Linked DNA regions of Aliamphritea hakodatensis. The protein of the gene in region 2 interacts with the protein of the main gene of each other region in a pairwise test. Links are inferred from orthologs where the notes say so. Each region holds a gene or a part of one and is shown on either strand. Other genes may lie near its edges.

Evidence for each region. The genes of interacting proteins can lie anywhere in the genome.
Region 1: the proteins of PCI15_RS11410 (region 2) and ileS interact in binary tests that used the Escherichia coli proteins (3 or more experiments, as listed by UniProt). The link is inferred for Aliamphritea hakodatensis from one-to-one orthologs.

Annotation. Positions count from the first base shown.
Region 1 is NZ_AP025281.1:588,095-594,163, forward strand. Bases 2,653-6,020 are described here. They hold ileS (isoleucine--tRNA ligase), read left to right. Parts: upstream 2,653-3,003; coding sequence 3,004-5,820; downstream 5,821-6,020. Other genes in these bases: ribF (bifunctional riboflavin kinase/FAD synthetase), read left to right, coding at 2,653-2,927; lspA (signal peptidase II), read left to right, coding at 5,854-6,020. Also shown: rpsT (30S ribosomal protein S20), read right to left, coding at 1-123; murein biosynthesis integral membrane protein MurJ, read left to right, coding at 400-1,893; more of ribF, read left to right, coding at 1,995-2,652; more of lspA, read left to right, coding at 6,021-6,069. UniProt on the Escherichia coli protein: Catalyzes the attachment of isoleucine to tRNA(Ile). As IleRS can inadvertently accommodate and process structurally similar amino acids such as valine, to avoid such errors it has two additional distinct tRNA(Ile)-dependent editing activities.
Region 2 is NZ_AP025281.1:2,478,298-2,483,520, forward strand. The notes cover bases 2,239-5,223. They hold PCI15_RS11410 (D-ribose ABC transporter substrate-binding protein), read left to right. Parts: upstream 2,239-3,264; coding sequence 3,265-4,182; downstream 4,183-5,223. Other genes in these bases: PCI15_RS11405 (ABC transporter permease), read left to right, coding at 2,239-3,113; PCI15_RS11415 (MDR/zinc-dependent alcohol dehydrogenase-like family protein), read left to right, coding at 4,332-5,223. Outside these bases: PCI15_RS11395 (DUF2291 family protein), read left to right, coding at 1-502; PCI15_RS11400 (sugar ABC transporter ATP-binding protein), read left to right, coding at 499-2,040; more of PCI15_RS11405, read left to right, coding at 2,067-2,238. UniProt on the Escherichia coli protein: Part of the ABC transporter complex RbsABC involved in ribose import. Binds ribose. Also serves as the primary chemoreceptor for chemotaxis.

The DNA.
Region 1 (6,069 bases), 1.9 Mb from region 2 along the record:
AGACTCGATAGCTGCAGTTACTTTCTTAACGTAGGTGCGAACCATGGAACGCAGGCTAGCGTTATGTTGACGGCGCTTCTCAGCTTGACGAGCGCGTTTGCGGGATCCTGCGGAATTTGCCACGATCCGACTCCTTTAATATATAAATTCAAATTACCCGGCAAATAACCCTGCTAAAAGGGGAGGTGCCGGCATCGTTTTTTGAGACGCGAAATTATTCCTGTTTGTAGGTCGTCTGTCAATAAATGCAGCAATTTAATTATTGAGGCGTTATCATCGGACGGAAAATTTTTGACGCAACAGGGCGAAAACTTGAGTAACAGCAAGGGCAGGCAGGGTTCAGCCGCACAGAAAAACACTTCTCCGGGTCTGTTGCGATCCAGTGCGGTGGTGGGCCTGATGACGATGTTATCGCGGGTGCTGGGGCTGGCGCGTGATGTCGTGGTGGCAAATTTTTTTGGCGCGGGCAGCGGTGCTGATGCATTTTTTGTGGCGTTCAAAATTCCCAATTTCCTGCGCCGGCTGTTTGCTGAAGGGGCGTTCTCCCAGGCATTTGTACCTGTGCTGTCGGAATACCGTTCTCAGCAGGATAAAGCGGCGGTTAAGGCTCTGGTTGACCGGGTAACCGGTACGCTGGGGTTGGTGTTAATGCTGGTCACGGCGCTGGGGGTGTTAGGGGCGCCATTTCTGGCGATGGTGTTTGCGCCAGGTTTTTATCTGCAGGGCGGGGAGCGTTACGATCTGGTGGTCGATATGTTGCGCCTGACGTTTCCGTATCTGCTGCTGATTTCACTGACGGCGCTGGCGGGCAGTGTGCTGAACAGTTATGAGCGTTTTGCTGTTCCGGCGTTTACACCGGTATTACTGAACTTATCCCTGATCGGCGCGGCCATTTGGCTGCAGCCGGTATTTGATCAGCCGGTCATGGCGCTGGCGCTTGGGGTGCTGATTGCCGGTTGTGTGCAGTTGCTGTTCCAGATGCCGTTTCTGTGGCGCCTTCAGTTGTTGCCCCGTCCGCGGGTGGACCGGCAGCACGAAGGTGTAAAGCGGATTATGGTGCTGATGATTCCGGCGTTGTTTGGTGTGTCGGTCAGCCAGATAAACCTGTTGTTGGATACATTGCTGGCGTCGTTCCTGCAAACCGGCAGTGTGTCCTGGCTGTATTATTCTGACCGGCTCGCAGAATTGCCGCTGGGGGTGTTTGGTATCGCCATTGCGACGGTGATTTTGCCGAGTCTGTCCCGCAAGCATGCTGAAAAATCCACTGAGCATTTTGCCCGAACCCTGGACTGGGCGGTACGGATGGTACTGCTGATTGGTGTGCCGGCGGCACTGGCGTTGCTGATACTGGCTGAGCCGCTGATCGCGACGTTGTTCCATTACGGTGAAATGCAGGACCGGGATGTCATGATGGCGGCGATGAGTCTGCGGGCTTATGCCTGTGGTCTGATCGCATTCATGCTGATCAAAGTATTAGCGCCGGGGTATTTTTCCCGTCAGGACACAAAAACACCGGTGCGGATCGGGATTATCGCGATGGTTGTGAATATGGCGCTGAATCTGGCGCTTATCGGCCCGCTCGATCACGTCGGGTTGGCGCTGGCGACAACACTGTCGGCTTTTCTGAACGCCGGTTTGCTGCTCAGAGGGCTGCGCCGTGATGGTGTGTTTGTCTGGCAGGCGGGCTGGGGGCTGATGGCGGTGCGGATTCTGCTGGCCAATGGTCTGATGGTCGGGCTGTTGTACTGGCTGGCTGCCGATGCGTTCCTGTGGCTTGACTTCACCCTGTGGCAGCGGGTCGGACAGATGGCTATGCTGGTTGGGCTGGGGGGGCTGGTTTATCTGGTAGCCCTGTTGGCGACCGGTTTGCGGATGCGCCATTTACGGCCCTGAAAATGCCGAAAAAATAGTCAGGTATCGGAGTACTCCGGGGCCGCTATCTGAGGTATAATTCCGCGCTGATTTTTTTGCTACTGATGAGTTGATCGCTGTTTATGGAACTGATTCGAGGCCTGCACAATCTCCGTGATACGCACCGTGACTGCGTCGCGACGATTGGTAATTTTGACGGTGTTCATCTGGGACACCGTCAGGTGTTGGGTCAGTTGCAGCGTAAAGCGGCTGAATTGCAGCTACCGTCGGTGGTTATAATTTTTGAGCCCCAGCCGCAGGAGTTTTTCTGTGGTGATAAGGCGCTGCCCCGGGTAACACGCTTTGGCGAGAAAGTGCGCCTGCTGGAACAGCAGGGCGTCGACCGGGTTGTGTGCCTGACGTTTAATGAACGCCTGCGTGCAATGACTGCAGAGGCTTTCGTGCAGCAGTTGCTATTGAACGGCCTGGCGATCAAGCATCTGGTGGTGGGCGATGACTTCCGGTTTGGCTGCGACCGTGCCGGGGATTATCAGATGCTCTGCCAGAGTGGCGTGACGCACGGCTTTAGCGTTGAAAACACGGCGACCTTTGACGTAGATGGTGAGCGGGTGAGCAGCACCCGTATTCGCAAAGCGCTGGCAGACAACCAGTTGGCCCTTAGCAGCCGTTTACTGGGACGTAATTACCGGGTTACCGGGCGGGTGATGCATGGTCAGGCGCTGGGGCGTCAGTTGGGTGTGCCAACCGCCAATGTGCGGATGCACCGGTTTCCCTGCCCTCTGCGAGGGGTGTATGCCATCAATGCGCATCTCAGTGATGGCAAGACGCTGCAAGGCGTGTGCAACGTCGGCATGCGGCCGACGGTGAACGGTACTAAGCCGGTACTGGAAGCGCACCTGTTTGATTTTTCCGGTGACCTGTATGGCCGCCTGCTGAGCGTAGAATTTAAACATTTCATCCGGGGCGAACAAAAGTTCGATGGTCTGGATGCACTGAAAGCACAGATTTTTGCAGATATTGATGCTGCCAGGGCATTTTTTGCCGGCAGCCAATAAAACCGAATTAACAGATATCTTATTCAGACTGTAAAGGTCTGACGAGAATAAACAGAGATCCAGAAGCGATACCACGATGACCGATTACAAAGCGACTTTGAACTTGCCGGAAACGGCCTTTCCGATGCGTGGCAATCTGGCTCAGAAAGAGCCGCAGATGCTAAAACAATGGCAGAAAATGGATCTGTATCAGAAGATTCGTCAGGTCAGCGCAGGTCGTGAAAAATTTATTTTGCATGATGGCCCGCCGTACGCGAACGGTGACATCCACATTGGTCATGCAGTTAACAAGATTCTGAAAGACATCATTGTTAAGTCCCGTACGTTGGACGGTTTTGACGTGCCGTATGTGCCGGGCTGGGACTGCCACGGTCTGCCGATTGAACACAACGTTGAGAAGAAACACGGCAAAGCCGGTGTGAAGCTGTCTTTTTCAGATTTCCGTAAGAAGTGCCGTGAGTACGCTGCCCGTCAGGTAGACGGCCAGAAGAAAGATTTTATCCGTCTGGGTGTTTTGGGTGACTGGGAAAATCCGTACCTGACGATGAACTTCGGCACCGAAGCGAACATCATCCGTGCGCTGGGTAAAATTGCTGAAAACGGCCACTTGGTAAAAGGTTATAAACCGGTTTACTGGAGTGTGGTGGGCGGTTCTGCGCTGGCCGAAGCGGAAGTGGAATATCAGGATAAAACCTCGCTGGCCATTGATGTGCGTTTTGCACCACTGGATGCTGATGCATTCCTTGGCTGTTTTGGTCAGCCAGCAGGTGAAGGTGAAGCTTCAGTTGTTATCTGGACAACAACGCCGTGGACCCTGCCGGCTAACCAGGCAGTTTCTCTGAACGCTGAGCTGGATTATGTGCTGGTACAGTGTGATGCCGGTGCCGGTACTGAGCGTCTGTTGCTGGCAGAAGCGCTGGTTGAAGACACCATGGGTCGCTATGGCATTGAAGATTATCAGGTGGTTGGCCGCTGTAAAGGTCAGGCGCTGGAAGGTCAGATGCTGGCACATCCGTTCTATGAACGTCAGGTACCTGTGATCCTGGGTGATCACGTTACCACCGATGCCGGTACCGGTGCAGTACACACTGCACCGGATCACGGTGTGGAAGACTTTAACGTAGGCCGTGCCTACGATATCGGTACCCTGAATCTTGTTGCCGGTAACGGTGTATTTGTAGAGGCCGCAGGCGAGTTTGCCGGTGAGCACGTGTACAAAGTAGAAGATAAGATCGTTGCGGCGCTGGAAGCGAATAACCGTCTGGTTATCCAGAAGAAGTTTAATCACAGTTATCCACATTGCTGGCGGACTAAGACGCCGCTGATTTACCGTGCTACGCCACAGTGGTTCATCAGCATGGACAAGGAAGGTCTGAAGACCAAAGCACTGGATGCTATCAAACAGGTTGAATGGTTCCCGGGCTGGGGCCAGAACCGCATTGAGGCGATGGTTGAGCAAAGCCCTGACTGGTGTGTTTCCCGTCAGCGTACCTGGGGTGTGCCAATTGCCCTGTTTGTAAATAAGAATACCGGTGAACTGCATCCGGAAACGCCGCGACTGATTGAAGCGGTGGCGCTGGAAGTTGAAAAGACCGGCATCGATGCCTGGTTTGATCTGGAAGCTGAATCCCTGCTGGGTGCTGAAGCGGATCAGTATGAAAAAGTACTGGATACCCTGGATGTATGGTTTGATTCCGGTGTGACGCACTACTCTGTGCTGGACCGTACAGAAGGGCTGGAATACCCGGCTAACATGTATCTGGAAGGTTCTGATCAGCACCGTGGCTGGTTCCAGTCTTCCCTGAAAACGGCGATTGCGATTAAAGGTACCGCGCCTTATAAGCAGGTACTGACGCACGGTTTCACTGTGGATGGTGACGGCCGTAAGATGTCCAAGTCTGTGGGTAACGTTGTTTCGCCACAGGAAGTAATGAATAAGTACGGTGCGGATATTCTGCGTCTGTGGGTTGCGTCTACTGACTTCAGCTCTGAGATGACTGTGTCGGATGAGATTCTGAAGCGTACGGCGGATGCCTATCGCCGGATCCGTAATACCGCCCGCTTCCTGCTGTCCAACCTGAGCGGTTTTGATCCGAAAACGGATCTGGTAGCACCGGAAGACATGGTGGCGCTGGATCGCTGGGCGGTGGACCGCACCGCACAGCTGCAGGAAGAGCTGGTTGGTCATTATGATCAGTACCAGATGCTGCAGGTGTATCAGAAAGTATCGCACTTCTGTTCACTGGATCTGGGTGGCTTCTATCTGGATATCATTAAGGACCGCCAGTACACCGCGAAGACAGATTCTGTTGCCCGTCGTTCCTGCCAGACTGCACTGTTCCACATCATGGAAGCGCTGGTACGCTGGGTTGCGCCGATTCTGAGCTTTACGGCTGATGAGATCTGGCAGCAGATGCCAGGTGAGCGGGCTGAGTCGGTTCAGCTGACGACCTGGTATGAAGGTTTGTCTGATCTGAATGCTGATGCTGAACTGGGCCGTGATTTCTGGCAACAGGTTCTGGCGGTGAAAACTGCGGTGAATAAAGAACTGGAAAACCAGCGTAGCGCCGGTAACGTCGGTGGCAGTCTGGAAGCAGAGGTTACCCTGTTCTGTGCCCCTGAGCTGCAGGCTCAGCTGAATAAGCTGGAAGATGAACTGCGCTTTGTACTGATTACATCTCAGGCAGCCGTGCGTCCGCTGGCTGAAGCCGGTGATGCCGTCGCGACTGAGCTGGAAGGTCTGAGTGTTCAGGTCGTGAAGTCTGAGCAGGCTAAGTGTGACCGTTGCTGGCACCACCGTGAAGACGTGGGACAGAACGCAGAGCATGAAGCACTGTGTGGCCGCTGTGTTGAGAATGTCGGCGGCGCTGGCGAACAGCGCAGCTTTGCTTAATTCGGGCACAGATAACAGGATCACAGGATGACAATGTTTCGTTCTACAGCGCTGGTATGGCTATGGCTGGTTCTGCTGGTGCTGGGTTTTGATCTGGCGACTAAAACGCTGGCGGATTCGGTGTTGCCTTATGGCATACCGCATCCGCAACTGCCGGTGTTTGATCTGACACTGTTATACAACAAGGGCGCTGCGTTCAGCTTTCTGGCAGATGCCGGAGGCTGGCAGCGCTGGTTTTTCACTGTTGTG
Region 2 (5,223 bases):
ATTTTCGCCTCAGCTGTTCGGCCAGTCGGAATTTCCCCGCATCCGCCAATACGTTGTTGAAAATGCTGTCAGGGCCGAAGCCTTGTATCAGGCGATTATTGAAGACAAAGCTGTAGCGGCCGAAAACTTCGGCGTCAAAGCCGGAATCGGCACAATCTTTCCAGTCGCCTTTGAGGGCAAAGCCAGAGAATCTGTATCCGGCGTTTACAGGATCGAGATAGATGGCATGCCACCGTCCCATACCGTCCGGCTCCAGACCGGGCCTGCCATTAATGGTACAGACCTTCGGGATGCTACCGGTACCGTCACCTTTGGACAGTTCACCAATCAGATTGAGTATCAGGATGCCGGCTCAGCGCTGAATAATGCGATGAAGTCATCGGTGCTGACTGGAATTGCATCAACTGATCTGACTGGCAGACAGCTATCGGTGACCGGCGTATTTAAACTCATTAATCCTAAAAACTGGTTAGTGACACCGGTCAGGCTGGTGGTGCAATGACAGGGTGTCCGGGAACCACCGGAGAAACCGGTGAAGTTGTGATGTCAGCCAGAAATATAAGCCGTGTATATGGCAGTACTCTGGCACTGAGAGACGTGAATTTTGATATCCATCGTGGGCAGGTGACCACGCTATTCGGTGAGAATGGTGCCGGTAAGTCAACCCTGATGAAAATACTTTCGGGCATAGTTAAAGCAAGTTCGGGAGATATCTTTCTGGATAATCAGCCAGTGAGGTTCAGTTCCTCTGCAGATGCGCAGGCCTGCGGAGTTTGTATTATCCATCAGGAACTCAGTCTGGCGCCGAACATGACCGTGCGGGATAACATATTTTTGGGCCGTGAAATCACCGGTTCTGCGGGCATTGATTTTGCTGAAGAAGATCGCCAGACCCGACAGCTCATGCAGCAGCTTGAAGAAGACATTTCACCTCATACCCGGGTAGAGGAGCTGCGTCTGGGTCAGCAACAGCTGGTGGAGATCGCCAGAGCTTTGTCAGTAAACTCCCGTATTCTGATTATGGATGAACCTACCTCTGCGCTCAGCGCCTCAGAAGTTGCAGTACTTTTTCGGGTAATACATGAGCTGACCGCCCGCGGCGTATCGGTTGTTTACATTTCCCATCATCTGGAGGAAGCGTTACAGATTACGGATCATGCGGTGGTGCTGCGTGACGGAACTGTGACCGCCAGTGCCCGGCGTGCTGATATAGATCTGCAATGGTTGGTACGAAATATGGTCGGTGATCATTTTAATTTGGGGTCACCGCCGCAAGTTCTGATTTCTGAAAGGCCTGCGCTTGCGGTAACGGATCTTGTGATTACGGACTCTGGTGGGGCCGGATACCGGTTAGTGGACGGTTTGTCTCTGAATATTCATCCCGGTGAGATCATATGTATCTACGGGTTGATGGGGGCTGGCAGGACAGAATTGATGGAATGTCTCGCCGGGCGAATCAGGCCTTCAGGGGGCAGGGTTGAACTGTTTGGCAGAAATATTGCGTCAATGACCATCGCTCAGCGGATATCACTGGGGCTGGTACTGGTGCCGGAAGACCGCCAGCGCGACGGTCTGGTGCAGACGATGAATGTCGGCCGCAATCTGTCCCTGGCGAGTATTCGGGCGTTTACACAAGCACTGATCACCTCAGTTGAAAAAGAAGCATCCCTGATCAGCCGGACTGTCAGGGATGTGACGGTTAAAACCGCCAGTGCTGATGCCTCAGTCGGTTCCCTGTCCGGTGGCAATCAGCAAAAAGTGGTTATCGGAAAAATGCTGGCAACCCAGCCAAAAGTGATGCTTCTGGATGAACCGAGCCGGGGAATTGATATAGGTGCGAAAGGTGAGGTCTTTCGTTTGTTAGCGAGCAGGGCAGAAGAAGGCCTTGGGGTGCTGTTCAGTACCTCTGAAGTAAACGAATGCCTGAGCATTGCACACCGGATCATTGTTATGAACCGTGGCAGGATTGCGGCCGTGTTCGGTGCTGATGCCAGTAAGGAAGCGATTATGTCAGCATCAGGTGAATCTCTGATTGCCTGAATCTAGTTACAGACAGGACAAGGATTATGTCAGGCAGCAGCTTTATACCGGACAGGGCTTCGGCCCTTAAAACAACAAACCCATATAGCCTGATCAGGATATTGCTGGAAGGCCGGGCGTACTTTGCATTACTGGTCATCATTGCGGTTTTCTCACTGCTATCTCCCCATTACCTGAGCTTCGCTAACTTCATGATTATGTCATCTCATGTGGCAATCTTCGGTTTGCTGGCGGTAGGTATGTTGCTGGTTATTCTCAATGGCGGTATTGATCTTTCGGTAGGGTCAACACTGGGGCTATGTGGTGTGTTCGCCGGATTTCTGATGCAGGGAGTCGTGCTGGAGTCACTTGGGGTAATTCTCTATCCGCCGGTGTGGGTGGTTGTATTGCTGACCTGCGCGATGGGGGCGCTGGTTGGTCTGGTTAACGGTGTACTGATCGCATTCTTTAAAGTGCCTGCCTTTGTTGCCACCCTTGGCACTCTCTATGTAGCCAGAGGGGTCGCATTACTGATGACTAACGGGCTGACCTATAACAAGCTTTCCGGCAGCGAAGTACTTGGTAATACCGGCTTCGACTGGCTGGGATTTAACCGGTTCTGGGAAGTGCCTGTCGGGGTGATCGTTTTGATAGTCATCGCGCTGTGTTGTGGCTTGATGCTCAGCCGGACGGCATTTGGCAGATGGCTGTACGCTTCAGGTGGTAATGAACGGGCCGCCGAGCTGTCAGGGGTGCCGGTCAAACGGGTGCAGGTAACTGTGTATGTCTTATCGGGTATTTGTGCGGCCCTTGCCGGACTTGTGTTGTCATCACAGTTAACGTCAGCAGGGCCTACAGCCGGTACAACGTATGAGCTGACTGCAATTGCTGCGGTGGTTATCGGCGGAGCCGCGCTGACAGGGGGCCGGGGGAATGTTCGCGGTACATTGCTGGGGGCGTTTGTCATCGGTTTTCTGGCTGACGGCCTGGTAATCATCGGTGTTTCAGCTTACTGGCAAACGGTTTTTACCGGCGCAGTGATTGTGTTGGCAGTTTTATTAAACAGTATTCAGTACCGGCGACGGGAGGCGTGACTTCAGCTGCAGATAAAGCGCTGTCAGGTTCGCCAACAGCTAGTGGCCGGTTAACACAGGTTATATGGGAAACAGTAACGGTTAACCGGTGATCTTAATCGATAAAGGGAGTTTAAAGATGCTCAGTAAATACAGGAAGATGATAGTGAAGATGCTGGCAGCAGGACTGCTGATTTTAACAGGACAGGCCTGGGCAGGCGGGCTGATAACAATCATCGTTAATGATCCTTCAAATCCATACTGGTTTACGGAAGGAGAAGTGGCAAAGGCAACAGCTGAGAAGCTTGGCTATACGGCCAATGTGGCGGCCCATACCGGGGATACCAATACAGAAAGCCAACTGATTGATACCGCGATTACCAATAAATCGGTTGCCATTATTCTCGACCCGGCAAACGCTGACGGTTCGATCGGTGCAGTACGTAAAGCAGTGAGCGCAGGTGTGCCGGTATTTCTGGTAAATGCCGAGATCAACCAGGAAGGGCTGGCGAAAAGCCAACTGGTTTCCAACAATGCTCAGGGGGCTGCGATGGGCGCCCTGCAATGGGTTGAGAGCGTGGGTGATTCCGGGAACTACGTCGAGCTGTTCGGTGCTCCGTCTGATAATAATGCGGCGACCCGTTCAAACGGTTTCGAGACGGTTTTGAGTCAGTATCCTGATCTTAATAAGGTGGCATCAGAAGTGGCTAACTGGGATCGCTCACAGGGGTACAGCAAGATGCAGGCGATGCTGCAGTCAAACCCGGATATCCAGGGTGTCATCAGTGGTAATGATGAGATGGCGCTGGGTGCAATTGCTGCCTTAAAAGAAGCCGGTAAGCTTGGCAGTGTCAGGGTTGGGGGTTTTGACGGGTCACCGGATGCCATTGATGCGATTAAGTCCGGTGAGCTGGCCTATACCGTGCTGCAGCCGGTCGCCGTATTTTCGGAAGCGGCGGTGAGACAGGCAGATAATTTTATCCGAACCGGTGAAACCGGAGCGGCTTCGGAAAAACAGTTATTCGATTGTATTGTTATCACCGCTGACAATGTGGATGACTATATTGCGCCATTTGTACTTGCACAGTGACAGTGGGGCTGGTTACCGGGTGATCATAGCTGTAACCCGTTCAGGGTAGGCGGTCATAGGGTGCGGTTTGTCTGGCAGGTCAGTCCGGTCACAGAGGCTGGCTCCGGCGGTGCGCTGTCTCGCGGAATAAAGAGGATGAGGTAAGTGAAATGTGTAGCACAGAGAACATGGAAAGTTCAGCTGCTGCCGGGTGTATCCCTGACCGGATGCAGGCGGTGGTTGCGTATGGTCCGGGGGATTACCGGCTTGAAGAAGTGAATGTGCCTTTGGCCGGCCCCGGTGAAATTCTGATTAAGGTTGAGGCCTGCGGAATTTGTGCCGGTGACATTAAATCCTTCAGCGGTGCCCCCAGCTTCTGGGGGGATGATACGCAGCCGGCGTACATAAAAGCCCCCATGATTCCGGGGCATGAGTTTATTGGCAGGGTGGTAACCCTCGGTGAGGGTGTCACCGATTTCAGTGTTGGTGACCGGATTGTCTCCGAGCAAATTGTTCCCTGCTGGCAATGCCGGTTTTGTAAAAGTGGCCAATACTGGATGTGTCAGAAACATGATGTTTATGGTTTCCAGCACAATGTGAACGGTGCGATGGCGGAATACATGAAGTTTCCTAAAGAAGCTATTAACTACCGGGTACCAGAGGATCTGCCGGTCAAAAAGGCAATTCTGATTGAACCGTACGCCTGTTCCATGCATGCGGTGGAACGGGCAGATATCAGGCTTGGTGATGTCGTAGTGATTGCCGGTGCCGGCACCCTTGGTCTGGGTATGATTGGTGCAGCAAAAAAGGCGGGAGCAGAGATTCTGGTTGTTCTTGATATGTTTAATAAGCGCCTTGAGCTGGCGAAAGGTTTTGGTGCGGATATCGTTATCAATCCGTCTGAATGTGATGCTGAAGCGAAGATCAGAGCATTAACTGACGGCTATGGTTGCGATGTCTATATCGAAGCGACAGGGCATCCGGCGTCAGTGGAACAGGGGCTGGGTATGACCCGGAACCTTGGACGTTTTGTTGAATTCAGTGTGTTTAAAGATCCGGTCT